DNA from 3 places in the Devosia salina genome. Region 3 is predicted to be linked to each of the others. Evidence: riboswitches for the same ligand, from Rfam matches in the RefSeq annotation. Region 3 holds a riboswitch; each other region holds the start of a gene.
The links. A riboswitch is a leader RNA that binds a small molecule or an ion and turns the genes downstream of it on or off. The one in region 3 is predicted to bind FMN.
Positions count from the first base shown of each region.

Region 1: it holds a riboswitch for FMN, as region 3 does, so the genes downstream of both, ribD (bifunctional diaminohydroxyphosphoribosylaminopyrimidine deaminase/5-amino-6-(5-phosphoribosylamino)uracil reductase RibD) here and K1X15_RS06275 (DMT family transporter) in region 3, are expected to answer to the same signal.
Region 2: it holds a riboswitch for FMN, as region 3 does, so the genes downstream of both, ribD (bifunctional diaminohydroxyphosphoribosylaminopyrimidine deaminase/5-amino-6-(5-phosphoribosylamino)uracil reductase RibD) here and K1X15_RS06275 (DMT family transporter) in region 3, are expected to answer to the same signal.

Region 1 is NZ_CP080590.1:2,619,441-2,629,095, forward strand. It holds gene K1X15_RS12695 (hypothetical protein) at 138-446, shown strand; gene ribH (6,7-dimethyl-8-ribityllumazine synthase) at 723-1,166, opposite strand; gene ribB (3,4-dihydroxy-2-butanone-4-phosphate synthase) at 1,159-2,379, opposite strand; gene K1X15_RS12710 (riboflavin synthase) at 2,355-2,963, opposite strand; gene ribD (bifunctional diaminohydroxyphosphoribosylaminopyrimidine deaminase/5-amino-6-(5-phosphoribosylamino)uracil reductase RibD) at 2,944-4,041, opposite strand; FMN riboswitch at 4,083-4,232, opposite strand; gene K1X15_RS12720 (hybrid sensor histidine kinase/response regulator) at 4,369-6,660, opposite strand; gene K1X15_RS12725 (EAL domain-containing response regulator) at 6,698-7,906, opposite strand; gene K1X15_RS12730 (hypothetical protein) at 7,936-8,346, opposite strand; gene K1X15_RS12735 (hypothetical protein) at 8,383-9,093, opposite strand; gene K1X15_RS12740 (substrate-binding domain-containing protein) at 9,403-9,655, opposite strand, start outside.
Region 2 is NZ_CP080590.1:2,774,415-2,784,069, forward strand. It holds gene K1X15_RS13525 (S8 family peptidase) at 1-393, opposite strand, end outside; gene K1X15_RS13530 (hypothetical protein) at 720-1,001, shown strand; gene K1X15_RS13535 (putative bifunctional diguanylate cyclase/phosphodiesterase) at 1,102-3,297, shown strand; gene K1X15_RS13540 (IS5 family transposase) at 3,388-4,488, shown strand; gene K1X15_RS13545 (hypothetical protein) at 4,488-4,832, shown strand; gene K1X15_RS13550 (hypothetical protein) at 4,985-5,356, shown strand; gene K1X15_RS13555 (VUT family protein) at 5,533-6,111, shown strand; gene queF (preQ(1) synthase) at 6,108-6,569, shown strand; gene K1X15_RS13565 (hypothetical protein) at 6,676-6,954, opposite strand; FMN riboswitch at 7,148-7,297, shown strand; gene ribD (bifunctional diaminohydroxyphosphoribosylaminopyrimidine deaminase/5-amino-6-(5-phosphoribosylamino)uracil reductase RibD) at 7,339-8,436, shown strand; gene K1X15_RS13575 (riboflavin synthase) at 8,417-9,025, shown strand; gene ribB (3,4-dihydroxy-2-butanone-4-phosphate synthase) at 9,001-9,655, shown strand, end outside.
Region 3 is NZ_CP080590.1:1,313,647-1,323,301, forward strand. It holds gene iolD (3D-(3,5/4)-trihydroxycyclohexane-1,2-dione acylhydrolase (decyclizing)) at 1-1,306, opposite strand, end outside; gene K1X15_RS06265 (bifunctional 5-dehydro-2-deoxygluconokinase/5-dehydro-2-deoxyphosphogluconate aldolase) at 1,303-3,222, opposite strand; gene K1X15_RS06270 (MurR/RpiR family transcriptional regulator) at 3,346-4,182, opposite strand; gene K1X15_RS06275 (DMT family transporter) at 4,294-5,265, opposite strand; FMN riboswitch at 5,365-5,509, opposite strand; gene K1X15_RS06280 (MFS transporter) at 5,668-7,086, shown strand; gene K1X15_RS06285 (aldo/keto reductase) at 7,130-9,136, opposite strand; gene K1X15_RS06290 (helix-turn-helix domain-containing protein) at 9,298-9,655, shown strand, end outside.

The DNA.
Region 1 (9,655 bases), 1.3 Mb from region 3:
AGGACAAGTCGAAGCCTGTCACATAACCACCTGGCCGGTCGAAATCACCGACTTTCTAGCAGCGCAGTCTTCAGAACTGCGTGCAGAGCGCTTGGGCTACTCCACATCGAGAATCGTTACATGATGGTGGCTGTGACGTGTTCTATAAGACATACGGCGGTGAGGCTATTGAGCGGATCGCGGGCCACGCCGGCGGTAAACTGTTGAGGCGACTGCGGCAAATGGGAACGCCGGCAGTTGTGCAGTTTCGGTATCCCGCCTACGGCAAGGAATGGTGCTCGTTCACGGCGGGGCGGATGCCGCAGTCAATGATCGAGCTGTTCCTCCAAAGCGAGGGCAATTGGGAGGCGATGGATTATGGTTGGGACGTCATGATCAAGCGCGATGTGCCCGCTGCGAATATCGTGGCTGTGGTCAGGATCGATAACCCAGATGTCGCTGCCTAACGGATCGGTTGGCCTAACTGCGTCGGCTTTGCAACGTCGCTCAAAAGCTTGTTCGTGGCTGAATTGGGGTCGGCAGCAGTCTGGCAGCGACTGGCCCCATTTCGGTCATTCAATCGTCTTCACCGATTCCTACGAGCTGACAGTCCGGATGGGCTTCCTCGAAGTCATATTGCTTGGACGCTGAGGGTGGGGTTTGCTCATCGCTTCTACGGCGAACCGTCGACAGGCCCTGCCGCTTCTTGAGATCGGCAAGGCCGCATCGATCATCGCTAGAGTCTATGCGCCGATCGTGTCGAGCGTTCGAAGGGACTCCAGGCAGGCAGCGGCTGCTTCGCGGCCCTTGTTGTGCTCGTCCTTGCGGCTGCGCAGGATGGCCTGTTCGTCCGTATAGGTGGTCAAAATGCCGAAGGTGATGGGCTTGCCGGTTTCGAGCCCGGCCTGCATCAGGCCATGAGCAGTGGCCTCGCTAATATATTCGAAATGGGCCGTATCGCCCTTGATGACGCAGCCGAGGCAAATCACGCCGTCGAAGCCTGATTGCGCCAGGCGCTTGGCGATGAGTGGAATTTCGAAGGCGCCAGGCGCCGAATAGACGTGGTCCGGTGCAATCGAAACGCCGTTTTCGGCGAGATAGGCCAGTGCACCGTCGCGCAGGCCGTGGGTGACATCGGGATTGAACTGGCTGACGATAAGGGCAAGGCGATGTGTGGTTTCAGACATTCTGGTTCTCATGTTCCTGATGGGTGAAGGTGTGGCCAAACTTGTCCCGCTTGGTCGCGAGATAGCGCCAGTTGTGGGGATTGGCCGGGATTTCGAGCGGCACGCGCTTGGTGACATCGATGCCGAACTGTTCGAGCGACAAGGCCTTGTCCGGATTGTTCGACAGGAGCCTCAGGCTTTCGATACCCAGCGCGCGCAGGATCTGACCGGCAATGCCATAGTCGCGGGCATCGGGTGCAAAACCCAGAGCCGTGTTGGCCTCCACCGTGTCGTGGCCCTGGTCCTGCAGGGCATAGGCGCGGATCTTGTTGGCAAGGCCGATGCCACGCCCTTCCTGCCCGCGTAGATAAATGAGGGCGCCGCCATCACCAGCGGCGATCTGGCGCAGGGCCTCTTGCAATTGCGGTCCGCAATCGCATCTGAGCGAACCCAGTGCATCACCGGTCAGGCACTCCGAATGCAAACGAACCAGCGGCGTGCGCCCCAGGGGGTTGCGGATCAGTGCCAGATGCTCGGTGCCGTCCAACCGGCTGCGGAAGGCGCACACCTCCAACGGGACGGGGGAGTGTGCCGTCGGTAATTCGGACCGCGCCACCTCGTCCACCCAGGTCTCGTTGGCGAGGCGATGGGCAATGATGTCCCTTATGGTGAGGATGGGAAGATTGTGCTCCCGGGCAAAGACCTCGAGATCGGGCCGCCGCGCCATCTGCCCGTCGTCCCGCATGATTTCGCAGATCACGCCGGCGGGCCGCAGTCCGGCCAGTCGCATGAGGTCGATCGCCCCTTCGGTATGGCCATCGCGCGCCAACACGCCATTGTCGGCGGCCCGCAGGGGAAAAACATGCCCCGGCGAGGCGATATCGGCGGGCCGCACTTCGGGATCGGCGGCAACCGCAACCGTTCTGGCCCGGTCATGCGCCGAAATGCCCGTGGTGATCCCCTCGACGGCCTCGATGGACACGGTGAAGGCGGTGGAACGGCGGGCCCGGTTGTCGGCCACCATCTGGGGCAGGCCCAGCCGGTCGACCTGTTCGCCGGTGAGCGCCAGGCAGATCAGGCCACGGCCATGCCGAGCCATGAAGTTGATCGCTTCAGGGGTGGCGAATTCGGCGGCAATGACCAGATCGCCTTCATTTTCGCGATCTTCGTCATCGACCAGGATCACCATGCCGCCATTGCGCAATTGGGTCAGGGCTTGAGATAGGGCAGGCATAGGCGCTCCACGTACTTGGCCATCACGTCGACCTCGACATTGAGATCGTTGCCAATGGCGAGGGTGTTGAGATTGGTGTGCTCCCAGGTGTGGGGGATGATGGTCACCAGCACGGCAACGCCCCCGTCCCGCTGGTCTAGGTCATTGATGGTGAGGCTGATGCCATTGAGGGCGATGGAGCCTTTTTCGACGCAATAGCGTCCAAGGGCGTCGGGCAGCACAAAGACATGCTTGTAGGCGCCATCGGCCTCGACCCGCTCCACCAGTCGCGCCAGTCCGTCGACATGACCCTGCACCAGATGTCCGGAAAGCCGCGTGTCGAGCGTTACCGCACGTTCCAGATTGGCGTATTGGCCGACGGCCAGGCCACCCAGATTGGTGCGCGCCAGCGTTTCGGGGCTGATGAAGAAACGGGCGCGGCCGGCGCCATCGAATTGGGTGACCGTCAGGCACACGCCATTGACTGCAATGCTCTCGCCCAGCGACAAGTCCGGCCAGCCGCTCTCAAGTTCGATCTCCAGCGAGCCGCCATTGGGCGCGGCCAGAGAGACGCGTGCGCGTTTTTCAATGATGCCCGAGAACATCTTTTTCCTTTCCGTGTGAATAAGCTTGGGAAGCCGGGTTGTGCCGAACGGTTACCCGGTCGGTCCCGTCGGGATTGGCGGCCTGTTCGATCAGGACATGCTCGTCCCAGAGGCCGCTTGTGAGCAGACGCGCGGTCAGAGTCGGACCAGCTTCGACCAGCACTTCCATGCCGCCCGCCATGCCAATCGCTTCCAAGGCGTGGTGCACGTCATCGGCCAGGTGCAGGGCAAAGCCGCGCTCTCGGGCAGCATCCAGATAGGTCTCGGTGACCCGCCGGCGCCGGTCCAGAATGGCCAACATGCGTTGCTTTTCCGGATGGTCTGGCACCCGCCGCACGGTAAAGAGAGGGTTGTCGGCCAGCACTGTCCCCGAGCCTGTCAGGACGGCATCGGCCCGGCGCCGCAGACGATGGGCCAGGTCCAGCGAGGAAGAGCTTGTAAAGGTCTTGCGCCCGGCGGCCGGTACCATGCTTCCCGATGCGGAAATGGCCTGCTTGATGGTGATGAAAGGCAGTCCGGTCCGGACGCGTTTTGCGAATGGCGCGAGCAGCCGGTTGGCTTCTCCAAGCAGCACAGCGGCTTCGGGGTGGTGCAGATCGGACAAGAAGTGCACATCGAGTCCCGCTGCGCGCAGGCGTTCGGCGCCTCCGCCCGCGACCTTGGGATTGGGGTCACGGCAGGCAATCCAGACGTGACGGGCCCCCGTGCTCAAGATGGCCTCAGCGCAGGGTGGCGTGCGGCCGTGGTGGTTGCAGGGTTCGAGCGTTACCACGACGCTGTCGATATTGTCTGCAAGGCCTGCGGAACGGGCCTGGGCGATGGCCTCGGCCTCGGCATGGAGCAGACCCGCCCGCCGATGTGCGCCGCTGGCCAACTCCTGTCCCAGAGCGTCGAGCAAGATGCAGCCGACCGGCGGATTGGGGGCCGTCGCACCCTCATGGGCCCGCGCCAGATCCAAGGCACGCGCAAAGGCGCTCAGGATCGGCTGCGGCGGAAGATATGGATGGGGATAAACTGCGCTTTCGTCCATGCCCGTCCCGTCGTCACCAAAGACGCGTTCCAGGGCAAATGACGACAAGCACGCGCTGTCCGGTGAACGGAAAGCGCGCGTCGACGATCATCGGTTCTCTTCCATCCGGACTATACCGTCGGCCCCGGAATTACACCGGGTCTGCTGACCCCACCCCGAAGGATGGGCGCTCGCGGGCTGATGTGCGCAAAGACACAATTACCGCCGGTGGGGAATTTCACCCCGCCCTGAGAACACTCATCCGCATTGAATAGGGAGCGTGGGCCGCAAGATCAAGTGGGCACAAAGGCGTAACCGGCACGAGTGTCGATGCGGACCTCCGAGCGCACACGCGCAAGATCGGGATCAGCATCGCCGTAACACCAGATTCTTGCTCTACTGCAAGATTTTGCGCAGGCTGGCAGCCAGGTGGTCGCGACTGTAGGGCTTGCTGAGCAGATCGATGCCCGGATCAAGGCGCCCATCTGTTTCGACGGCGTTCTCGGCATAGCCGGACGTGAACAGGACCTTGAGGTCTGGTCGCAAGACCCGCGCTCTTTTCGCAAGGTCGACGCCATTCATGCCACCGGGCATGACGATATCGGTGAACAGCAGCGTGACGTCGGGATTGGCCGCGAGTAGTTCCATGGCCGGGGTCGCGGCGGTCGCCTCCAGGACGCGGTAGCCCAGCCCTCCAAGCAGGCCGCAGACGTGACGGCGGACCAGGGCGTCATCCTCGACAACCAGGATCAGTTCGTTGCCCCCTTCGGGCACTTGACGCGCTGGATTTTCCGGGCATTTGCCCACGCTTTGATTGGCCCTAGAAAAATACAGACTGACCGAGGTTCCGTGGCCCACATCGGAGCGAAGGCGGAGGTGACCGCCCGATTGCTTGACGAAGCCATAGACCATGCTCAAACCGAGGCCCGATCCCTTGCCAACATCCTTTGTGGTGAAAAAGGGCTCAAAGACTTTGGACAGCAGTTCCGGTTCTATTCCGTGGCCGGTGTCAGATACCGCCAGAACCACATACTGTCCGGGCGCGACATCGGCTGCTATCGCCTGACTGGTGTCGAACGTCGTGTTGGCCATGCTAATCGTCAGGCGCCCACCATCGCTCATGGCGTCGCGGGCGTTGATGGCCAGATTGAGAACGGCGCTTTCCAGCAGAGCCGGGTCGATTTCGACGGGCCACAGTCCTTCTGGCTGGTCGACCTCGACATCAATGTGCTCGCCCAATGTCCGAACCAGCATGGTATGCATGCCGGCAATGAGGCTGCCCAAATCAAGCAGCTGCGGCTGCAGGGGCTGCTTGCGGCCAAAGGCCAGCAGGCGACTTGTCAGGTCCGCTCCCCTTTGGGCGGCCGTGGAAATCATTTCGGCGAGGTGACGCGACTCCTGCCCGCTCTCAAGCGCCTCGCATAGCAGCTCGGCACTGCCCGCGATGACGGTGAGGAGGTTGTTGAAGTCATGCGCGACACCGCCTGTGAGCTGGCCCATGGCTTCGAGTTTTTGCGCCTGCCGCAAGCGGCCCTCGAGCTCACGCTGGGCTGACACATCGAGCATGCTGCCCACCATCCGTACCGCCTTGCCGCTTTCGTCGCGGATGACCGAGCCGCGGTCGATGATGCTGAGCGCGTGCCCGTCGCTATGCAGGAAGCGGTACTCACTGACCCAGGTTTTCTCTGTGCCGTTGATAACCGCATGAATGCTCTCGATCACCCGGTCGGCGTCTTCGGGATGGATGCGGTTCATCCAAGACCCGGGACCTGGCTCCACCTCGTCAGGGTCATAGCCGAACAGCGTCTTGAAGTTCTCATTCCACCACAGGGTGTTGCCGACCAGGTCCCAGTCCCAGATCACATCATTGGTGGCCTGCGCCACAAGCAGAAACCGCTCGTTGCTGATCCGGACGTGTTCTTCGGCCCGCTTGCGCCGCGATATGTCGCGGAAATAGACGGCGAGCCCCTCTGGCGTCGGGTAGGCGTCGACATCGAACCAGGCTTCCAGCGGTGGGTAATATTCCTGGAACCGGACTGCCAGGCCATTCTGAACCGCTTCTCGATAGCAGGTATCGAACTGGCTCCCGATCGCCTGGGGGAATTCGCCCCAGATGTTGCACCCTTCTAACTCTCCCCGTCGGCGCCCCAGCAAAGCCTCGGCCTGGGGATTGAGGAAGGAAAACCGCCATTCCCGATCGAGCAGGAAAAAGGCATCGCTGATGTTTTCGAGCGTCTGGCGCAGCCGACGGGCTAGGGCATCGGCTTCGTTGTGCATGGAGACGAGGTGGGTAATGTCCTGGAAGGCGCCCTCGACGGCAACGATGGTGCCTGTGTCGTCGCGAACGGCCTGACCGATGGCACGGACCCAGATACGATTGTCTTTGGCTGTCACCAGTTGCTGAATGTCGTCGAAGGACCGGCCGTTTTCTGCACAAAGGGCGAACGTTCTGCTGATCATCGGCCGCTGTTCGGGGGGATAATAGTTCAGCGCCTGCTCGAACGTGGGCGAGAAGCCCTGAGCCTCTTCATGGATATCGACTGTTTCCGGGCTCCAGTGGACCCTCATCGAATTGAGATCGACGCGCCAGGCGCCAAGACGGGCCATGCATCCGGCGATGCGCCGGAGGCGTTCGGCCTCGGGCCGTTCCGGGAGCGGTATCGGATCGCCGCCAGTATCGCGGTTCATGGGTGGGAAAGGATCGGGATCGTGCATGGTCCAGCGCTCAGGCGGTGTCGGACCAGGCCACGGCGCGGGCTGCCTGCATCGGGCGGCCGATGAAATAGCCCTGGGCGGCGTAGCACCCCATCTCGCGCAGGCGCATATAGGTGTCGAGGTCCTCCACGCCCTCCGCGACCGTAATCATCCCCAGGCCATTGCTCATGCCGATAATGGCCGCGATGATGGCCTGCGCCTCGCAGGAATGGCACAACTCAGCGACGAAGCTGCGGTCGATCTTGATTTCGGAGAAGGGCATACGGGCCAATTGGACGAGGGACGAATAGCCGACACCGAAGTCGTCGATGGACAGTTTCATGCCCATCAGTCGCGCCCGAGTCAGCACGTCCAGGGCACCAGAATAGGGGTCGATCGCGCCGCTTTCGGTGACTTCGAGGACAACGCGTTCCGGCGCGACCCCGTAACGCGAACAGGCATCGGCAATGGTCCGCACGGACTGGTCATCCTTCAGGCACTGCGCGGGAATGTTAATGGCTATCGTATGGGGCAGGGCGGCAAAATTGCCCCCGAGCCAGGCCAGCGAACGATCCGCCATGACTTCGGTGAGCCTGGCCGCCTGGCCGCTCTGCTCTGCCAGGGGAACGAATGTATCGGGGCCGCAAATGTGTGTGTCGCCGCGGGTCCAGCGCGCCAGCGCTTCGTAGCCGATTAACCCGCCGTCGCTGCACCTGACCTTAGGCTGGAAAACCGGGCCGATCTCGCCTTCCGCCATGGCGCGCGCCAGATCGTGGCTGGTCGGCGTTGCATTGGGGGACGTTGCGACAAGTTTGAGCCGTGGTGTGACTTCGACCGTCTCGAGCAGCGTGGCAAGAGCGCTGCGGCTGAATGGCTTGGACAGGGCGCCCGCGATCGGCAGCCGATGTTGTCTTGCGGAACGTTGAGCGGCGTCCAGCACCCGGCTATCGACGCCGCTGACAATGATCAGGGTCGCCTGGCACTCCATTTTTGCCAGCCGCTGGATGACCTCGACACCGTCGACGCCGGGCATGACCAGATCAAGCAGAATGTGGCTGGGCTCCCATTCGGAAACATGGGTGAAGAATTCATCAGCCGTCCGACAATAGGCACTTTCGGCACCGAGGGAGGCCGCCATCAGCCGCACGGTTTCGCCGACAAGCGGATCATCGTCGAGGATCAGCAAACGCAGGTGGGAGCCCGAAGCCTGCTCTTGGGGCTCGGAGGGCAGGTCAGTCATGCTTTCTCCACGAGGGATGTTCATTTGGGTCATCCCGAAACGCGTTTTGGAAATGTCAGAGGGTGCAGGCGTGATGGCGCGCGCGGCGTATCCTGCGAGAGATGGATTGCCGTGCCGCTGACATAGGTGAAGCCGCTTTCAACCGCGGCCAGCGCCAGGCCGATCGTATTGGCGGCATGCGCCATGGTGCGGGGGTTATTGCTCTTGGCAAATTCCATGAACGAAGGCGCAACGGCCAAGTGGGTCGGGTCGCGCAATTGCTCCATGGAGAGGTTGCATGACAGGCCCCAAAGCGGCGTCGGATCGAGTGTCGCAAGGTATCCGGCATTACCAGCAACCTGCAGCGTGAGACCGGGACGCATCGCGCCTACGGTGAAGAGCAGGTCGTTCAGTTGGTCGATATCGGGTCGTGACGGCACGCCGGTAACTTCGAGCTTCACAAAGGGCGAATAGACCTCCGGCACGCTGGCCAGCAGCTAAAGATATTCACGCCGGGTGGAGGTGCGGGCCAGTGTTTGATAACCCACCGGCACAAGCACAGCCGCAACGTTGCTTGCCCGGCCATAGCGGTGCAGCATTTCCAGTGCGCGTGTCAGCGCCAGGCAGTCCATGTCGGCAAGCGTGGCGACCATCTGGTCCGGATCGGCAATGGCCTGGAACTGAGACAGGGTGGTGCAGCCCAGGGAGAGGTCGAGGACGCAGCGATTGAGGTTGACGATCGCCCGCTCGGGATCCCATACCGGGGCGAAGAGCAACTGGAAGTCCTTCAGCAGCAGGCGGCGGTAATTGAGGATCGCCCGGTCCGCTTCCATCCGCATACGGCGCAGGGTCAGCACCAACCGATCGGCAAGGCTCCCGGTATCCCCGGCGAGGTTCTTGAGCTCGATTTCCGCGACATACTGCTTGACGGTCACGCTTGAGGAAAACTCAGGCAGCTCGGCAAAGATCTCCTGCTTGATCTCGCGCGATATCTGCTTGGCGCGCTCGACGGCCGCCTCCCGATTGAGCTTGGCAAAGCAGATTGAGAATTCGGTCTCGCTCAGCACCTGCAGGACGTCGCTGTCGGAGATGCGCCGCCTGATACCCTGCTCCGCCAGCTCGCTGGCACGCGCCGCCAGACCGACCCATCGCTCCCCAAGGGCCCCTTTGATCTCGTCGAGCCCCACAAGTTCGAAGCTGCCTGCCATGAGCGACTGCGACGAGGGGCCCTGCCGGCCGATCATATCTGCAAGCGGGTCATCGTGCGACGAACGAACCGGCCGCTGGGGTTGGCCAGAGGCCCATGCACGAGCATCGGTGGGAATCGCACGTGCAGGCTTGGCTAGGGATTGGGGCGGCTCAGCCTCTTTCCGAAGAGCGTCTTTATTATGCTGAACACGGTCATAAGGGAAGGACTCGACGCACGCCTTGCCCGTCAACCTGCTCAGAATTGATTAAGGAACCTATGTATCCTGCGCCCAGAATGCAGCGTTTGCCATCGGCGCCAGCCTGCATGGCTAGTCCTCCCCAACGGCGTCCTGCGCCGCGGTGGCGGCTCGAACGCTGTCGATGATCGCCTTGGGCGCCGGCAGGTGCCAGATGACCTGATACGCCTCGATAACATCGGACGGCGTAACTTCGCGGCCGGCCAGCGCCACCCAGGGTGGAACCGGTAGGCCCAGCAGGGCGGCCAGCGTTACCCGCGCCGCGGCGCTGCCCTGGTCATGGGGTAGCTGCGCGCCCACCCCCTTGATCATGCCGTGACGGGCC
Region 2 (9,655 bases), 1.5 Mb from region 3:
GAATTCGCGATGGGTCAGTCGAAAACCATCGTCGACAATAGCCACCACGGTCCCTGTGCCCGTCAGACCGGCCGAATGAGCCCAATGAACGTTATGTAACTGAAACGGACTGGACTGTGTGCCAGTCGCGGTGATGCCACAGATAACTGTCGCGCAACTGGCATCCACGGCGCGGAATTCGCTTGAGGCGGAAATGACAGCAGCCTGCGTCGAATTGAAAGTGACCGACGCACCAGCCCATCCGGCACTTGGTGCGGGGGAGAAAACGGTATTCGGCGGAGCTGGCGCATGAGACACCTCGTCCGCAGGAGGAACAGATGTACCGCCGGAACACGCGGCCACGAGCACGGGGAGCGCCATTGCCAGCATCCTGGCCAAGTCATAAATTTTCACGCGTATGCGTCCGAGGATTAAGCTGGGGCGGGGCCGAATCCTCCCAAGGGAGTAAATCTAGCCGCGAGATTTATGCAGCATTTTTGCTGGGCCCGGCACCCTTTCTCGTTATGAAATTGATCACGATTTCGATCGGCAGCGTCAGCCCGCATTTCCTGTATGGCAATGCGAGCCCGCATCCATTCAGCACTCGGACGGACCGCTACTGTTCTAATAAAATTGTTCGGGCAATCCAGCTTCGCATTAATTCCCAGAGATTACGCAGCGTGGACGGGCATGCCTCCCGTCTTGCGCCTTCAACGCCTACCAGGTCCCCGTCAAAGCCCATGAATGAGATCGAAACACCGGAACAACGCATCGAGCGCGCCCGGAAAACGCTCTCAGGGTGGGGCTGGATGGCCGTCGTGTCGACCAGGCCCGACGAAGTCATTCGCTATCTGCATTTGGAGGTCGCCGTGCTCGGGGCCCTCGCCCTGGAAGATCCGCGGCACGCGCCCGACATCCTCGCCCTCATCGCGCAGTTTCAGGCGCTGATTGACAAGATCGATTCTGAGCGAGACCAACCACAATCAGCCGAGGCATCTTCGCAGAGAGCGAGTACTGCTTAATCTTACCCACCGACAGGCGCTGTTAACCATCATGCCCACCGAACCGTTTACGGTTGTTTGTGGATGATGTCGCCAACGGCGCTCGACAGGATTTCTTCTTGTGACATTTCTAGACCTCATTCACCGTTTCAGAAACCTGTCTGTACTGATCTTCGCGATGGGTCTGCTGCTCGTTGCGGGTCTGGGTTGGTGGGCAGCCAATCGCATCGACGACGGAGCCCTCCAACGGCAAATCCGATCCATTAACAGGGGACTGACCGAGCTTGAAGTCCGCGTTCCATTCGAGCAAGACACCTCCGCCGTGTGGAACGAGGCCGTTGTGAATCTTCGCGCCGGAAATCAAGATTGGATCGCCGACAACCTGGCCGAGTGGGTCAGCAGCTATTTCGGTCACGACCGCGTCCACCTCCTTGATCCCAGAAACGAACCGATGCGATCGGTAAGCTTGGGGGAACTTCGGCCGATTGGGGTCTATGACGCCGACCGTGCGGTGGTCGAGCCGATGGTCATGCGCCTAAGAGCAGAAATGGCGATGGTCTCTGCAGGCCAAAGCGATTCAACGGACGCGATAGTTGGACTTGGTTCGGTTGAGCGGGCTCGACTGGCTGATGGAGAAGTCGGCATTGTCAGCATTCGACCGGTCGTTCCTGACGACAGCGAGGAACTGGCTCAACGGCCGGGTGAAGAGTTCCTACATGTCTCCGTCAAGCTGATCGACGCGTCCGTCAGCGCTGCCATTGCAGAGCAATACGGCATTGCGGACTTAAATTTTGCATCACAACGCGCTCAGGAGGCCGGACGCGCCCACACACCGGTTCTAGCCAGCGATGGCGAGACCTTGGGCTATTTCAGCTGGGAGCCCTTCCGCCCTGCGACACAACTCATGCGGGAAACGGCTCCGGTCCTCGGCGCAACCCTGATCATCGTGCTCTTTATGTTCGCACTGCTGCTGCGTCATCTGGACAAAACATCAGCAAGGTTGAGACTGAGCGAGGCCGAGGCAAACTATCTGGCATTCCATGATCAACTTGCCCGTATCCCCAACCGCTTTCTGTTCGAAGACCGGCTCAACCGTGCAATCGCAAACCGGAAGCGGTCAGGCGCTCGTCTGGCACTGCTATCTATTGATCTGGACAGGTTCAAGTATGTGAACGACACGCTCGGGCACCCGGTCGGGGACGAACTGATCCGGCAGGTCGGATCTCGGCTGACCGACCTGGTCAGTGAGGTTGATACGGTTGCGCGGATTGGCGGCGACGAGTTTGCGGTACTGCAGGTCGCGGTCGAGAAAAGCGATGACGCCGTTGGCCTCGGTCAGCGGATCGTCGACGAAATGGAACGCCCTTTCGATCTCCTGGATCATGAAGTGCGGACCGGATGCAGTGTCGGCATCGCTTACTCTGAGGATGTCAATCAGGATCCCGATGACCTGATCAGGCAGGCTGATATCGCTCTTTATGAGGCCAAGGCGAACGGTCGGGGACGCTTACAGGTTTTTGCCGGTGAGCTAGACAATGCCGTTCGCGACCGCCGCGCCCTGGAACAGGACCTGCGTGAAGCGCTCAATGGTGGTACCGGTCTCACGCTCGCCTACCAACCCATTTATGACACCGTGACTGGGAGTATCCTAGGCGCGGAGGCTTTGGTCCGCTGGGAACACACATCAAGGGGAAGACTTTCGCCAGACAAGTTTATCGGGCTTGCCGAGGAAAGAGGGCTCATCAATCAGCTTGGATTGTGGGTTTTGCGCACTGCGGGCACCTATGCCCTGACCTCCGATATACCCTGGGTGGCGGTCAATGTCTCTCCGGTCCAATTTCGAGACGACCGCTTTGCGCAACACGTTTTCGCAATGCTGGAGGAGATAGGCCTGCCGCCCCAAAGGCTCGAGATCGAAATAACCGAAGGACTGCTGCTCCAGAATTCTCCTGGCATTCAGCAGACGCTTCGCACGCTTCGGGCCGGAGGTATTCGGATTGCCCTAGATGATTTCGGAACCGGTTACTCCTCGATCAGCTACTTGCGCACCTATGGGGTGGATAAGCTCAAGATCGACCAGTCCTTCGTCGCCCAACTGGGACGCGACACGGAGGTGGACAGCATTGTTCGCGCGATCATTGATCTGGCAAAGGCGATGAACATGACTGTGACGGCCGAAGGTGTCGAGACCGTGGGACAACGCGGTTTGTTGGAGAAACTGGGATGCGGCCAGTTGCAAGGCTATCTGCTCTCTAGACCCATGCCGGCCGAAGCCCTGACAGATTTGCTGCGCGATGCAACGCGTCAGTCGGCCTGACCCATCAGCTCTAGCAGGCTGTTGAAGAAGTCTCTCGTCTGATCGCTTGTTGCGTGATTCAATGGTCTCGGCTGATTTGGGGAGGCGGGATTGCGGGGATCGGACGAGAGAACTGGTGCCTTGTTCAGCTATGTGGATCTGGAGACGCGGGTGCGGAAGGATCACCCGCTGCGCACGATCCGCCGGCTGGTGAACGAGGCGCTGTCGGCGCTAGAAGGTGAGTTTTCTTCGCTGTATTCGGGTCTGGGGCGGCCCTCGATCGCGCCCGAGAAGCTGCTGCGGGCTATGCTGCTGCAGGCATTCTACTCGATCCGTTCGGAGCGCCAGTTGATGGAACGGCTGGAGTTTGACCTGCTGTTCCGCTGGTTCGTGGGCCTGGGGATCGACGATGTTGTCTGGGACCATTCGAGTTTCTCGAAGAATCGCGACCGACTGCTCGAGGGCGATATCGCGGCGAAGTTCCTGGCAGCGGTTCTGGCGCAGCCCCCGGTCAAGAAGCTGCTATCCACGGAACACTTCTCGGTCGACGGCACGCTGATCGAGGTGTGGGCGTCGATGAAGAGTGTCCGGCCCAAGAGCCCGGAGGACAATGCGGATGAGCCGCCCACGAGCGGTGGCGGGCGCAATCCGGATGCGAGCTTTCATGGCCAGAAGCGGTCGAACGCCACGCACGCCTCGAGCACCGATCCACAAGCCCGGCTGTACAAGAAGGGTGCGGGCAAGGAGGCCAAGCTCTGCTTCATGGGACACGGGTTGATGGAGAACCGCCACGGGCTTTTGGTCGATGCCTGCCTGACGCGGGCGGACGGCCATGCCGAACGAGTGGCGGCGCTGCACATGATCGAACCCCATGCCGATCGGCCGCGGGCCATCACGCTTGGCGCCGACAAGGGCTATGACGCCGAGGACTTCGTCAACGAGCTGCGCTCGATGCAGGTGACGCCGCATGTGGCTCGGAACATCAGCGGCCGCCGCTCCGCGATCGATGGACGCACGGCGCGCCATTCCGGCTACGCCGTGAGCCTGCGCATCCGCAAGCGGATCGAAGAAGCCTTCGGCTGGATCAAGACCGTGGCCGGCCAGCGCAAGACCAGGTTCAAGGGGCTCGAACGGGTTGGCTGGGCCTTCACCTTCGCTGCCGCCGCCTACAATCTGGTGCGGCTGCCAAAGCTGATTGCGGAGACCGGCTGATGGCAAAGGTGCCCGCCTTCGCGAAGGCCTTCGCCGGCCGCTGGCGCATCGTCGAGATGGATGTCTGGGACAACGACGTCCTCGATCTCGTCGAACAAGCGCACCTCACTTTTGAGGGCGCGGCCGGCGGCGAAATCGCCTTCGGCGCGCTCAAGGGCTTCCTCGACGTTCGCTATGGCGCCCGCGACGGCGCAGCCTGCGCCGAGTTCTCATGGCAGGGCTACGACGACAACGACCCAGCCTGCGGCCGCGGATGGGTCATCATCGGCACGGCGGGCCGCCTGGTTGGCCACTTCTTCATCCACAACGCCGATCACTCAGGCTTCGTCTGCGAACCCGACTGACTTCTTCAACAGCCTGCTAGACACCCTTTATCCCCAAGGCAGGCCTATTGGCCTACCGCTGTCCAAACCGAATGCAATTTTCTCTATATCGGCACGTTTGATTTAGCTGTTGCCGGTATCTGTCGAACGAACACGATCTGGAGTTGTTTCATATGATCCGCCTTCCCACTGTACTGCTTGCTATCAGCTTCCTGTCCGCACCTGTCTTTGCACAGGAAGAGCTGATCACTGACGAATGCGCGCCGACCACGCTGTTTCAAGCCTTTGGCCTTGAAGACGTAGAGGGCTGCGAACCCGACGGAAGCCTTGGCGACGAAGTCGCTGACGAAGAGGACACGGTTAGCGCCAACCCGGTGGCGACCGCTGCCAAACTGCCGGGCAACAATCGAGAAGCTGCACTGGCGCACGCGAACGACAAAAGCAACGGCGCAGTCGAGGCTGCTCACGAACGGCGCAACGACAATGAGGACCGCGGCAATTCCGGCAGTGAAAATGCTGGCGGAAAAGGGGGCGTGCGTCCCTAAGTCCGATAAGATATAGGATCAGCGAGCGTTGCATCGCTCCTTTTCCGAAGTTTTCCAGTTGGTCAGCGAGCTCCGGTGCCAGGTGGTACACCGGGGCTCGGCCCTTGCGAAGAACCGCCAATTCCCGCAATGAAAGCTCCGCTCAGGTCTGTGTTGCCTGAAAGCAGGAGAAAACCATGTCAAATACGCCTGACCTTCGTTGGAAGGTCGAGGGCATAGCCCTTATTGCTGCCTTCACCCTGACAGTGCCGCTGGCCAACTGGATGATTGGCAATGTTGGAACCGTCTGCGTTCCGGATGGCCCTTGTCTTGTGCCAGTGGCGCCCGGCCTCTTGGCGCCCAGCGGTGTGCTGGTGGCCGGCCTTGCATTTGTCCTCCGGGATTTTGTGCAACAGCGTCTTGGCGCAATCTGGGCCATCGCCGCCATCATCGCTGGTGCAGCCATCTCAGCCACGATAGCGCCGCCCGCCCTGGTGATTGCGTCGACCGCAGCATTTCTGGTGTCCGAACTGGCAGACATGGCGGTATTCACGCCCTTGCGGCGTCGCGGCTTGCTTCTCGCCGTGTTCACCTCGAGCATCGTCGGGCTCTTTGTGGATACGCTGATCTTTCTGCAACTGGCATTTGGCAGCACAGACTTGATGTGGGGTCAGGTTGTGGGCAAAGGCTGGATGGTGGTACTTGCGTTGCCGCTGCTTCATCTGTTGCAGACACGCCGCACGTCGGCGGCTCCCATTGAGGGAGCACAGGCATGAGCGAGCAGCATCTTGGCCTGAGCCAGCTTGGGCGCGACATTCCGGCACCCACTGACCCCACGACGGCCGTTTTGGAACGCGTGCCCAATCCTCACGAGGATACCGATTATCTGACCCGTTTCACCGCGCCTGAATTCACGTCAATTTGCCCGGTCACAGGTCAACCGGATTTTGCCCACCTGGTCATTGACTACGTTCCGGACAGGTGGCTGGTAGAGTCAAAATCCCTCAAGCTCTATTTGACGGCTTTCCGCAATCACGGGGCCTTCCATGAAGATTGCACAGTCGGGATCGGGCGTCGTTTGGTGGGCCTGCTCGAGCCGCGCTGGCTCAGAATTGCCGGCTACTGGTATCCGCGCGGCGGCATCCCGATTGACGTCTTCTGGCAGACCGGGACTCCGCCGAGCCATCTCTGGCTACCAGACACTGGCGTCCCCAGCTATCGCGGCCGTGGCTAGGTTCAGTTTGTTCGTGCGCCAACCAATGCGAGCGTGCAACTGAACTCGAGAATTGACTCGCAGGGCAGTCTCGCAACTTGAGGCTGCCCTGCGAGGTTTGGCAATATTACCAGACCCCACCGTCGTCCGCCGGCTCCTCAACCGGTTGTTCGATGGGCTCCGACACGGACCCACCGCCGGCATTGCCCACCTTGCGATCATTTCCCTGGTTTCCGTCAAAGCCGGAAATGCCGCTGTCATTGGTGTGGCTCTGGCCCGGACCTGCCATGTCAATCAAATCGACAGGAGCAGGCACGTCGCCAGAACCAATGGCCAATGCGGGGCTGGCGATCGCAATCGCCGCGACGACCGACAGCGCGGAAGACAGAAGAAGAGACTTTTTCATAAACACCCTCATAGGATTTCGGCTCAACAGGGCCGGTCTCGCAGTGTCTGGTCAGACTCACGTACGGTTCCTATTCGAACTGAATTGCTATTGAGATAACTTGCATGCACATGCCCGGGATAAGGGCACGTTGATGTGCCTTCTTGATCTGTTGCCGCCCTTGCTCTAAGTCAAATTGAAGCAGGTTACCTGCAAGTGTTCTCAGGGCGGGGTGGAATTCCCCACCGGCGGTAATTGTGTCTTTGCACACATCAGCCCGCGAGCGCCCATCCTTCGGGATGGGGTCAGCAGACCCGGTGTAATTCCGGGGCCGACGGTATAGTCCGGATGGAAGAGAACCGATGATTGTCGACGCGCGCTTTCCGTTCACCGGACAGCGCGTGCTTGTCGTCATTTGCCCTGGAACGCGTCTTTGGTGACGACGGGACGGGCATGGACGAAAGCGCAGTTTACCCCAATCCAGACTTTCCGCCGCAGCCGATCCTGCGCGCCTTTGCGCGTGCCTTGGATCTGGCGCGGGCCCATGAAGGCGCAACCGCGCCAAATCCGCCGGTCGGTTGCGTGCTGCTTGACGCCAATGGGCGGGAACTGGCTACCGGCGCACATCGGCGGGCAGGCATGCCTCATGCCGAGGCTGACGCCATCAACAAGGCTCGCGCCGCCGGGCTTGCCGATAAAATCGACAGTGTCGTGGTGACGCTCGAACCCTGCAATCACCACGGTCGCACGCCACCCTGCGCTGAGGCCATTCTGAGCACCGGCGCACGCCAGGTCTGGATTGCCTGCCGTGACCCGAATCCCAAGGTCACGGGCGGAGGCGCCGAACGCCTGCGCGCAGCGGGGCTCGATGTGCACTTCTTGTCCGGTCTGCACCACCCCGAAGCCGCTGTGCTGTTTGGAGAAGCCAACCGGCTGCTCGCGCCATTCGCAAAACGCGTCCGGACCGGACTGCCTTTCATCACCATCAAGCAGGCCATTTCCGCGTCGGGAAGCATGGTACCGGCTGCCGGGCGCAAGACCTTTACCAGCGCTGCATCGCTGGACCTGGCCCATCGTCTGCGGCGCCGGGCCGATGCCATCCTGACCGGCTCGGGGACAGTGCTGGCCGACAACCCTCTCTTTACCGTGCGGCGGGTGCCAGACCATCCGGAAAAGCAACGCATGCTGGCCATTCTGGACCGGCGCCGGCGGATCACCGAGACCTATCTGGATGCTGCCCGAGAGCGCGGCTTTGCCCTGCACCTGGCCGATGACGTGCACCACGCCTTGGAAGCGATTGGCATGGCGGGCGGCATGGAAGTGCTGGTCGAAGCTGGTCCGACCCTGACCGCGCATCTGCTCACAAGCGGCCTCTGGGACGAGCATGTCCTGATCGAACAGGCCGCCAATCCCGACGGGACCGACCGGGTAACCGTTCGGCACAACCCGGCTTCCCAAGCTTATTCACACGGAAAGGAAAAAGATGTTCTCGGGCATCATTGAAAAACGCGCACGCGTCTCTCTGGCCGCGCCCAATGGCGGCTCGCTGGAGATCGAACTTGAGAGCGGCTGGCCGGACTTGTCGCTGGGCGAGAGTATTGCAGTCAATGGCGTGTGCCTGACGGTCACCCAATTCGATGGCGCCGGCCGCGCCCGTTTCTTCATCAGCCCCGAAACGCTGGCGCGCACCAATCTGGGTGGCCTGGCCGTCGGACAATACGCCAATCTGGAACGTGCGGTAACGCTCGACACGCGGCTTTCCGGACATCTGGTGCAGGGTCATGTCGACGGACTGGCGCGACTGGTGGAGCGTGTCGAGGCCGATGGCGCCTACAAGCACGTCTTTGTGCTGCCCGACGCCCTTGGACGCTATTGCGTCGAAAAAGGCTCCATCGCCCTTAACGGCATCAGCCTCACCATCAACGGTCTCGAACGGCGGGACGGGGGCGTTGCCGTGCTGGTGACCATCATCCCACACACCTGGGACCACACCAATCTCAACACGCTCGCCATTGGCGACGATCTCAATGTCGAGGTCGACGTCATGGCCAAATATGTGGAGCGCCTATGTCTGCCCTATCTCAAGCCCTGACCCAATTGCGCAATGGCGGCATGGTGATCCTGGTCGATGACGAAGATCGCGAAAATGAAGGCGATCTGGTCATTGCCGCCGAATTCGCCACCCCTGAAGCAATCAACTTCATGGCCCGGTTCGGCCGCGGCCTGATCTGCCTAGCGCTCACCGGCGAACAGGTCGACCGGCTTGGCCTGCCCCCGATGGTGGCCAACAACCGGGCCCGCCGCTCGACCGCCTTTACCGTTTCCATCGAGGCCGTCGAGGGGATTACCACGGGCATTTCGGCGCATGACCGGTCCCGGACAATTCAGATTGCGACCGACCCCGGTGTCAGACCCGCCGATATTGCCTCGCCGGGCCATGTCTTTCCGCTGCGGGCCGCCGACAATGGCGTATTGGCGCGCGATGGCCATACCGAAGGGGCGATCGACCTGATGCGGCTGGCCGGACTGCGGCCCGCCGGGGTGATCTGCGAGGTTATGCGGGACGACGGACAAATGGCGCGACGGCCCGATCTCGAGGTCTTTGCCCGGGAACACAAGCTGCCCATCCTCACCATAAGGGACATCATCGCCCATCGCCTCGCCAACGAGACTCTGGTGGATGAAGTGGCGCGCTCCGAATTGCCCACCGAACACTCCCCGG
Region 3 (9,655 bases):
AGCTGCCTGGCGCTTCCGCGCGCCACAGCTTGTGCAATTCACCCGGCAAGCCACCGGCGGCGCAGACCAGCGTCGCCTTGCTCCGGCCGCGTTGCACCGCGCCGATCACCTGGGCGTCCGAGGGCAGTTCCGCATTGGACGCGGCCCGCGCCGCATCTGCCGCCTTCAGCCATTCATCTTTGCCCTCCTGGGCCCCCCCGGTCCATGCGGAATCGACCTGCCAGCCCATGAGGGCGGCACCGAGCGCTTCCAACCCGACCCGCGCATCAGCCACCAGCGGCATGCCATTGTGCTTGGCCGCGTCGAACACCTGCACGTTCAACCCGATGATCTTGAGGTCCTCGTTTTTGAACAAGGCCCAGGAACCGGTGGTGAAATCCTGCAGCCGCGTGCCGACGGCGAGCACGACATCGGCCTCCTCGGCCAGGCGATTGGACGCGGACGTGCCCGTGACGCCGACCGAGCCCATATTGAGCGCATGGTCGTGGGGCAGGGCGCTCTTGCCTGCCTGTGTCTCCATCACCGGAATGCCATGCGCCTCTGCGAAGGCGGCCAGGCTGTCACTGGCCTCCGAATAGAGCACGCCACCGCCGGCAATGATCACCGGCTTCTTCGACAGCTTCAGCGCCGCGGCCGCCATGGCAAACTCATCGGCGTCCGGCATGATGCGCCGGGGCATCCAGATCTTCTCGGCAAAGAAGCTCTCGGGATAGTCATAGGCTTCTGCCTGCACGTCCTGGCATAGGCTCAGGGTCACCGGCCCGCATTCGGCCGGGTCGGTCAGCACCTGCATGGCGCGGCGCAGTGCCGGAATGATCTGCTCTGGTCTGGTGATGCGGTCGAAATAGCGGCTGATGGGCTTGAAGCAGTCATTGGCCGAAACAGTGCCGTCGCCGAAATCCTCGACCTGCTGCAACACCGGATCGGGCAGTCGGTTCGCGAACACATCGCCGGGCAGCAACAACACCGGTATGCGGTTGACATGCGCCAGGGCCGCGGCCGTGACCATGTTGAGCGCGCCCGGCCCGATCGAGGACGTGCAGGCCATGAAGCGGCGGCGGAAATTGGCCTTGGCATAGGCGATGGCTGCATGGGCCATGCTTTGCTCGTTCTGGCCGCGATAGGTCGGCAGCTTATCCTTGACCGCATGCAGCGCCTCGCCCACCCCGGCGACATTGCCATGGCCGAAAATCGCCCAGACGCCCCCAAAGATGGGCACCGCCTCATCATTGATGATCGTCTTCTGGGCGCTCAGGAACCGCGCCACGGCCTGCGCCATCGTCAGTCGGATTGTCTTCTGGCTCATGGCCGCTCCCATATCGCTACCAGCGCCCCGAACCGCTTGGCCATTTCGGCTACGGCCTCTTCGTCGCTTGTCTGTTCATCCAGCCACTTGCGGGCTACGTCACCAAATATTGTGCGACCCACGGCGAAACCCTTGACGGTTCGCGCCGTCTTGGCCGCCGCGAATCCGGCCTCCAGCGCCGCTTGCGGTGCATCGAGCCCCAGCAGGACCACACCGCGGCAAAACGGGTCTCGCGCTTCGATCACCGCATCGGTGGCCGCCCATGCCGCAGCATTGGCCTGCGGTTCGAGCTTCCACCAGTCCGGCTTGATGCCGGCATCGTAAATCTCCGTCAGCGCGCGCGCCACCGTATCGTCACTCAATTTCCCATGCTTGCCGGCAATGATCTCGACCAGCAATTCCCGGCCGATCTTGCGCGCCGCATCGAAAGCCGAACGCAGTTTGGCGATCTGGACCTGCCGCAATTCCGCCGGGTCGTCCGGGTGAAAGAAGCACAGGACCTTGATGCAGTGATCCACCGGCCAGTCTACCAGGCGCGACCCGAGATCCTGCGTGAACTCGAACTGCAGGGGGCGCGATCCCGGCAGCTCGATCGGCTTGGCCACCCAGAAATCGGGCAGGGCGTTTGCAGCGTAAAGCGCGTCGCGCCCATATTTGTCGTCAAGCAGCATACCGAATCCGTCGCGCCCATTCGCGACCTGAGCAGCAGCACGGACAGCCAGAACCTTGAAATCGGGGATGCGCGCCAGCTTGCCGGCATCGCCGCCCGCCATGTCCTCAAGCTGGCTGCGATGGTCGATCGCCAGGGCCATGAGCTTGGGAATTTCGCGCCGCCGGGTGGTCGCCCAATGCACATGGTTGATCGCCTCGTCCTTGCGCAGCGCCCTCTCGGTGCTGCCGTGCTCGAGGAAGTACTGCAGTTCTGGCCAGGTCGGAATCTCGGGTGCACAGAGCAGCCGGCTCACCGCAAAGGCGCCACAGGCATTGGCCCAGGTAGCACTTGTCTGATGGCTCTCCCCGCGCAGCCAGCCGCGCAGGAAGCCGCTCATGAACGCGTCGCCGGCCCCCAATACGTTGTAAACCTCGATGGGAAAGCCCTTGCCGACGATGCCCTCTTCCAGATCGTCCGGGATTGGCCCCTCATAGACGATGCAGCCCATGGGCCCACGCTTCAGGACGATCACGGCGGAGGAGAGTGTCCGGATCGTCCTGAGCGCGGATCGGATATCGGCCGCGCCGGCCGCAATAAGCACTTCTTCCTCCGTGCCCACGATCAGGTCGCACTCGGGCAGGACGGTCTTGAGATGCTCGGATACGGCGTCCGAGGCGATATAGCGGCTGTCGCCAGCATCATGGCCCGCCAGTCCCCAGAGATTGGGGCGGTAGTCGATGTCGAAAATGACCTTGCTGCCATTGGCGCGGGCGATGCGCATCGCCTTGCGTTGCGCCCGGTCGCTGTTCGGTTTGGCGAAATGCGTGCCGGTCACCAGCACGGCCCGGGCCGACTTGATGAACGACTCATGAATGTCGTCCTCGTTCAGCGCCGCGTCCGCACAATTGTCGCGATAGAAGATCAGCGGGAAGGACTTGTCATTCTCGACAGCCAGCAGCACGAGCGCGGTCAAGCGTTCGGGGTCGGTTACAATTCCGGCGGTCTCCACGCCTTCGCGAACCAGCTGCTCGCGGATGAATCGCCCCATCTGCTCGTCGCCCACACGCGTGATCAAAGCCGACTTGAGGCCCAGTCGTGCCGTGCCGACGGCGATGTTGGTGGGGCAGCCGCCGACCGACTTGGCGAAGCTGCCAACGTCCTCGAGGCGCGTCCCGATTTGCTGGCCGTAGAGGTCCACGGAGGCGCGACCAATCGTGATCACGTCCAGCTTGTTGTCTTTGGTGTTTTCATAGCCTGGGGCCAAAGCCTGCTCCTCCTCCGGGCTGCGAACTGTCACGGAGAATGAAACACAGGTTCTGATTTCATTCAATATGGAATGTTCGTTCCAAACGAGAATCCGCAGCATTTGATCCGGGCGTCACCGCGCCTAGATCTGCCGGCGGCGCTCCGCAACGCAGACGGTAAGCGCTGTGGCCAAAGCCAGGCTGGCGGAAAGGGAGCGGAAGCCCGCGTGATCCGCCTCGATCAGTTCGAACCACTCGGTGGCACAGGCCGCCAGCGGCGACAGGGCGGAATCGGTGAGCGCGACAACGGGAACCCCCCGCTCTGAAAGGCTCTGCGCCTGCACCACGCTCTCCGCTGCATAGGGCGAGAAGCTGACCGCGATGGCCGCGTCAACGGGTGATGCCAGGGTGAGGATGTCGTCATCATTGCCGATGGCCGAACTGACCACCTGGCAACTCACCTTGAGCTTGCCAAAGGCATAAGCCATTGAGCTGATGATGGGAAAGCTGCGACGTCGGGCAATGAGGTAGATGGTGTCGGCCTTTGCCAAGAGGGCAACGGCTCTTTCGAACTGATCCGCATCGATGGTGGCGGTCAGCGCCTCCAGACTCTGATGGGCCGCCGCGATGAAACCCTTGAGGATGGTGCTGCTTTCCGCCTCTTCGGCCCCGCTTTCCTCGATCTGCCGGAGCCGGTCTTCGTAGGATGAGTTCCGCCCCTTGAGCCGGGCTCGAAACAGATGCTGCAGGCCGGAGAAGCCATCGAAACCGAAGTTCTGAGCAAACCGCACCAGCGTGGACGGCTGCACCTGCGCCGCCTGCGCTATGCTGGCCGTGGTGCCGAAGGCGATTTCGTCCGGATGCTCCAGCGCATAGGCGCCGACCTGCATGAGCCGCTTGGGCAGTGTGGTTCGCTGCGCCATGATTGCGGCACGAAGGGCTTCGAAATCCTCTGGGGCAACAATAGGCGGCGCGGACATGGCGGCTTCCCGTGGAATGGACGTTCCATATCTGGAATGAATCGCGCCTCACGGCAAGAAAAAGGGCAGAACGGAACCCGTCCTGCCCTTGAACTGCGATGCTGGAACCTGTCAGGCGGGCTGCAGGCGGCTCGGTGCGCCACGGTTCTCCACCCAGTAGATGAAGGCTGACGCAGCCACGATCAGCGCCGCACCGACCCAGAACCACTGCGATGGCACCTGGCCCAGGGCAATCCAGCCCACCAGGCCACTCAGTGGCACCTTGAGGTCGCCAAAGGGCTGCAGATAGGTCGCGTCCGCAACCTTATAGGCGAAGGCCAGCAGATATTGCGCGACAGCCGTCAGGGCGCCGAGCAGCAACAACAGCCAGAGGCCGGTGCCATCGGGCAGTGCAAACGGGAAACCCGGCGCCATACCCATGGGCAGGATGCCAGAAAGGGCATTGGCCACGAGGAGAATGGCAAGATGATTGGGCGTCATCAGGACCAGCAGCGAGATGGTCATGGTTTCAGGGCTCTCGCCTTTGCGGGCCAGATACTTGGTCAGCACATCGGTGCCGGCCCAGAGCGCAGCGGCAGTGATCGGGATCAGCGCCTGCCAGCCAAGGCTTTCAGTTCCGACGCCCGAGACGATGATGGCTCCCACAAAGCCGATAATGGAGGCAGCAAGGCGTGCCGAGGACACCCTCTCACCCAGGAACAGGGCGGAGCCAAGAATGATGAAGAGCGGGCCGGTGGCCAGAAGGGTCACCATCTGCCAGATCGGCACGCCAGAGGCGAAGCCATAGACGAAGACATGGACGCCGAGGGCCGAGACGAAGGCCCGGATCTCGTGGGCGACCGGGCGCCTGGTCCGCAGGTTTGAGAGGCCGATCCTGAGGATCAGGGGCAGCGCCAGGATAGAGGCGATCACGTACTGCCAGAAGGCCATACCTGTCGAACTCATGCCAAAGCCGCCCCATTCGGCGGGCGTCGGCAGAACCGACTGGAGAACATTGGTGCCTGCAAACACGATGCTGGCCACCACCATGAAGGCGGCGCCCGACGTTGCGGCGCTGTTGGAAGTCGAGGAAATCTGGCTCATCTGTCGTCCTTTCCGTAACCAGTTTCCTCAGGGTTACGGGAGGCGACATGCCGAAAATGGCGCAGCCAAATAGCCACGCGCGCCGGCAAAGGCGCTTTGTCCCGTTCTCTTTCATCCGGACTGTGACCGTCGGCTCCGGATTTACACCGGATCTGCTGACCTCCCGATGGTCGGGAGCGCTCGCGGGCTTGGCATGTCTGCCTTTACCGCCGGTGGGGAATTTCACCCCGCCCTGAGAACAATGCAGGCAAGCCTGCAGGGGCTTAGATAGGCCAGTTGGCCGGGTCTGACAAGCACGCACAGGGGTGATACCGGTTCTGCCCAAAATTTGAGCGAAATCGGATTGCATTCCGCCCCGGCTCTAATTAAACAAGTGGTATCTTGTTTAATAAGGCACCCGTCATGTCTGAAACCGTGGAAGGCCGCTGGGCCGAAATTTTCGGCCCCCGCTATCTGGCTGTCACAACCATTCTTGCCCTGGGCGTGTCCCTGTTCGCATTCAATGCGTTCTTCACTTCGGCGGCTCTGCCCTCGGCCGTACAGGAGCTGGGCGGCATCGAGGTCATTTCCTGGGCGACCACGCTCTATCTGGTCTTTGCCATTGTCGGTGGCGCGGCCGCAGCCCTGTTCAAGCGTCGGCTGGGATCGCGTGGCTCGCTGCTGGGCCTGGCGGGGGTGTTCCTAGTGGGCACGCTGATCGCCGCGACCGCCGGAGACATGTCGCAGGTGCTGGTGGGCCGGGCGATACAGGGGTTCGGCGAGGGCGTTGTTGCCGCGCTCTGTTTTGCGCTCATCCCTGAGCTGTTCCCCAGCCGACTGGTGCCCAAGGTGTTCGGAATGCAGGCCATGGTCTGGGCCATTGCGGCCTTTGGCGGCCCGGCCGGGGCAGGGGCGCTTACGGAGCTGATTTCCTGGCGCGCTGCCTTTCTCGTCAATGTCCCGCTGGTGCTGATCTTCGGCACCATGGTGCTCCTTGTCGTGCCGCAGGGTGAAAGGGTGACCCAGAGCAGCGGCTTCCCGGGCTTGCGGCTGGTGACGATCGGCGGCGGGACCATGCTGGTGGCGTTGGCCGCCATCGCACCGCCAATGCAGGCGGGACTGCTGCTCGCCGTCGCGGCCGTTGCCCTCATCATGGCGGTGTGGCTCGACCGGCGGAGCATCGAGCGACTGATGCCGCCTGATGCCTTTTCCCTGCGTTCAGCGGTGGGGTCCGGGCTTTGGATGTTCCTGCTCATGCCGATCGCCGGCGCGGCCACGGGTGTCTATCTGGTGCTGCTGTTGCAGCAATTGTGGGGATACGGCCCGACCCAGGCGGCAATCATCGGGGCGGTGATGGCCATCGGCTGGAGCCTGTCTTCCGTGACGGTTGCCAATGTGCGCAGGCGGTCCACCCGACGTATCCTCATCCGCCTTGGGCCTGTGCTGCTTGCGCTGGGGCTGGTTGGCGTATTTGCCGGGCTCCAGCTGACCCAGCCGGTCATTCTGATTGTTGCACAGCTGGCCATTGGCATGGGCTTCGGCATTTCCAATGGCTACACCATGCTCACCATCATGGAGGCCAGCAGCGATGCTGAGCGTGACCGCACCTCGGCACTGCTTCCCACGACCCAGTCGGCAGGCAATGCCCTCGGCGCCGCCCTGGCCGGTGTCGCTGCCAACGCGGCCGGCTATGCCCAGGCCACCGACAACGCGGCGATCCTGCTCGCCATCGTGCCGCTTTTCGTTGTCGCGGTGGTGTTTGCGGGGCTGGCATTCCTCGCCGCGCTCCGCATGGTGCATCTGGCAAAAAGTACGCCGATTGCGGCCTTTGCCAGCGAATAGAAACTGAAAGGCCCCGGATCGCTCCGGGGCCTTCTCATTTCGATCAGCCTTGTTCCAGCCAGCGCACCTGTTCCGGCGTCAGCTTGATCTCGAAGGCCTTGAGGCTGTCTTCCAGCTCCACCAGCCGGCGCGGGCCGATCAGCGGCACGCTGGGGAAGGGCTGGGCCAGCACATAGGCCAGGGCGATGTGGATCGGCGAGTGGCCGAGCTGCTTGCCCAGTTCGATCGCGCGGTCGCGTCGCCCAAAATTCTGGTCATTGTACCAGCAGCGCACCAGTTCCTCATTGTCGCGCTTGTCCCGACCGGCAAGGTCGGTGAAGAAGCCGCGCGCCTGGCTCGACCAGGAGAAGTTCGTTACCTGCCGGTCGACCAGCCACTGTTTGAAATCCGGTGTCGCCGCGGTTACGCATCCGGCCCAGATCGGGTCGAGCATTTCGGCCAGCGCAAAGTTGTTGGAGAGCGCCTGCGGCTTGGTCTTTCCCGTCCTTTCGGCATAGGCGATCGCTTCGTCCATGCGTTCCTTGGTCCAGTTCGACCCGCCGAACGGCCCGCGAATACGGCCCGCCTTCACCTCTGCATCCATGGCATCGACGAACTCGCCCACCGGCACGTCGGTGTTGTCGCGATGCATGAAATAGATGTCGACATAATCAGTCTGGAGACGGTCCAGAGACTGGGTCAACTGCTTGCCGATGACATCGGGATAGACCAGCGGGGAATGGGCGCCCTTGCCGATCACCACGGCCTGTTCGCGCACGCCGCTTCTCTTCTGCCACATGCCGAAGAGCTTTTCGGTATAGCCGCCGCCATAGATGAAGGCGGTGTCGAAGATATTGCCGCCGCGCTCCCAGAAGGCATCGAGCAGGATGGCGCCGGACGAGAAGGTCTTGAAGTCCTCAAAGCCGAGCGCGACCGCCGATGCCTGCTTGGCAAGGCCGGGAATGGAGCGCTTGGGAATGATGCCGGTATTGGGACCCAAAATGCGATTGTCCAGGGTCCGGGTCCGCACCTGCGGCGTTTCGATCGAGAATTCCACGCCCGCATCGGCGCGCCATTTGTCGAGCACGCGCAGATTGCCCAGCGTATCGCCCCAGCTCATGCCGGGGGCGTCGAATTCCTGCTTGCCCGCAAGGATCGCCTGCGACGCCGCCTCGGCCTCGAAGGCATAGACATGGGCGGTTTCGTTGACGCTGATCGTCTCGGTCTTCCCGCCCTTGATGATGTCGATGCGCCCGAGACCCTGGTCGCGATTGCCGCCGGCGAACCAGAAGTCCGGCACCTCGATCCGGCCTTCCGACCCGTGGATACGCAGGACATTGTCGAGGTTGGCCATCACGGCGCAACTGACCTGCGCCACGATGCCGTTCTCGAAGGTTAGCGTGGCCGCGGCCCAGTCGTCGGTGCCCTCGGCATTGAGATTGGCCGTACCCGCGACCTTGACCGGATCGGCATAGTCCTTGCCCACGGACACACCGGCGATCAGCCGCGCCATCGAGACGGGATAGCAGCCGACGTCCATGATGCCGCCGCCGGCCAGCGCCGACGCGAACAGCCGATGCTCCGGCTGGAACGTGCCCATCGAGAAGCCGAAGCTCGACTGGATCATCCGCACTTCACCGATCGTGCCGGAGCGGAGCAATTCGACGATCTTGGCCGTCTGCGGATGCAGGCGGTACATGAAGGCTTCGCCGGCAAAGGTGCCCGCCTTGCGATGGGCATGGAACACCGCATCGGCCTCATGCGCGCTGAGCGCCAGGGGCTTTTCCACCAGCACATGCTTGCCCGCTTCGGCGGCCTTGATGGCCCATTCGGCATGGCCCGGATGCGGCACCGCGATATAGACCGCGTCGATGTCCTTGTCGGCGAGCAGGGCCTCATAGCCATGCACGATGCGCGCTTCGGGGAATGTGTCCTGAAGGCCCGGCCGATCTGGATTGCGGGTGGCGATGGCGGACAGCACGCCATGCTGGCTGCCATTGAGCCCACCGCGGAATGCCTTGGCGATGCTGCCCGGGCCGATAATGCCCCAGCGAATCTTGGTGTCGGTCATATCTGGTTTCCTCAGGAAGGTGCGGATCGTTGTCCGGATGGCTGAGCCAGCCGCCTGAGAGGCATGCTTTTCAATTGCTCTTGAGCCGTGCGATTTCTAAGTTAGCGCGACCCAAGGAGCCATACCCCGATTTCGGGTATGCAGATCGGGCGGAAAGTAAGATGGATACGCGCCCCTATTACGAGCCTCGGGCCAATGGCGTCGAACGCGTCCCCACGGCGCTGCAGATGTTTCTGACCTCGCCGCGCCTGATGCGAGCAGATCACTGGCATGCGCAGGTGGAGGTGAACTACATCGTTCGCGGCTGGGCGCATTACCATATGGCTGGCCACCAAGCCCGGTTCGCAGCCGGTGACTTTGCACTGTTCTGGGGCGGGCAGCCGCACCGTCTCGACGACGCCTCCGACGATCTCATCTATGCGGGCGGTCATCTGCCGCTGGTGCATTTCTTCCGGCTGCGCCTGCCGGCCGATGTCCAAGCGCGGTTGATGCAGGGGGCAACGCTGGTCTCCGGCGCCA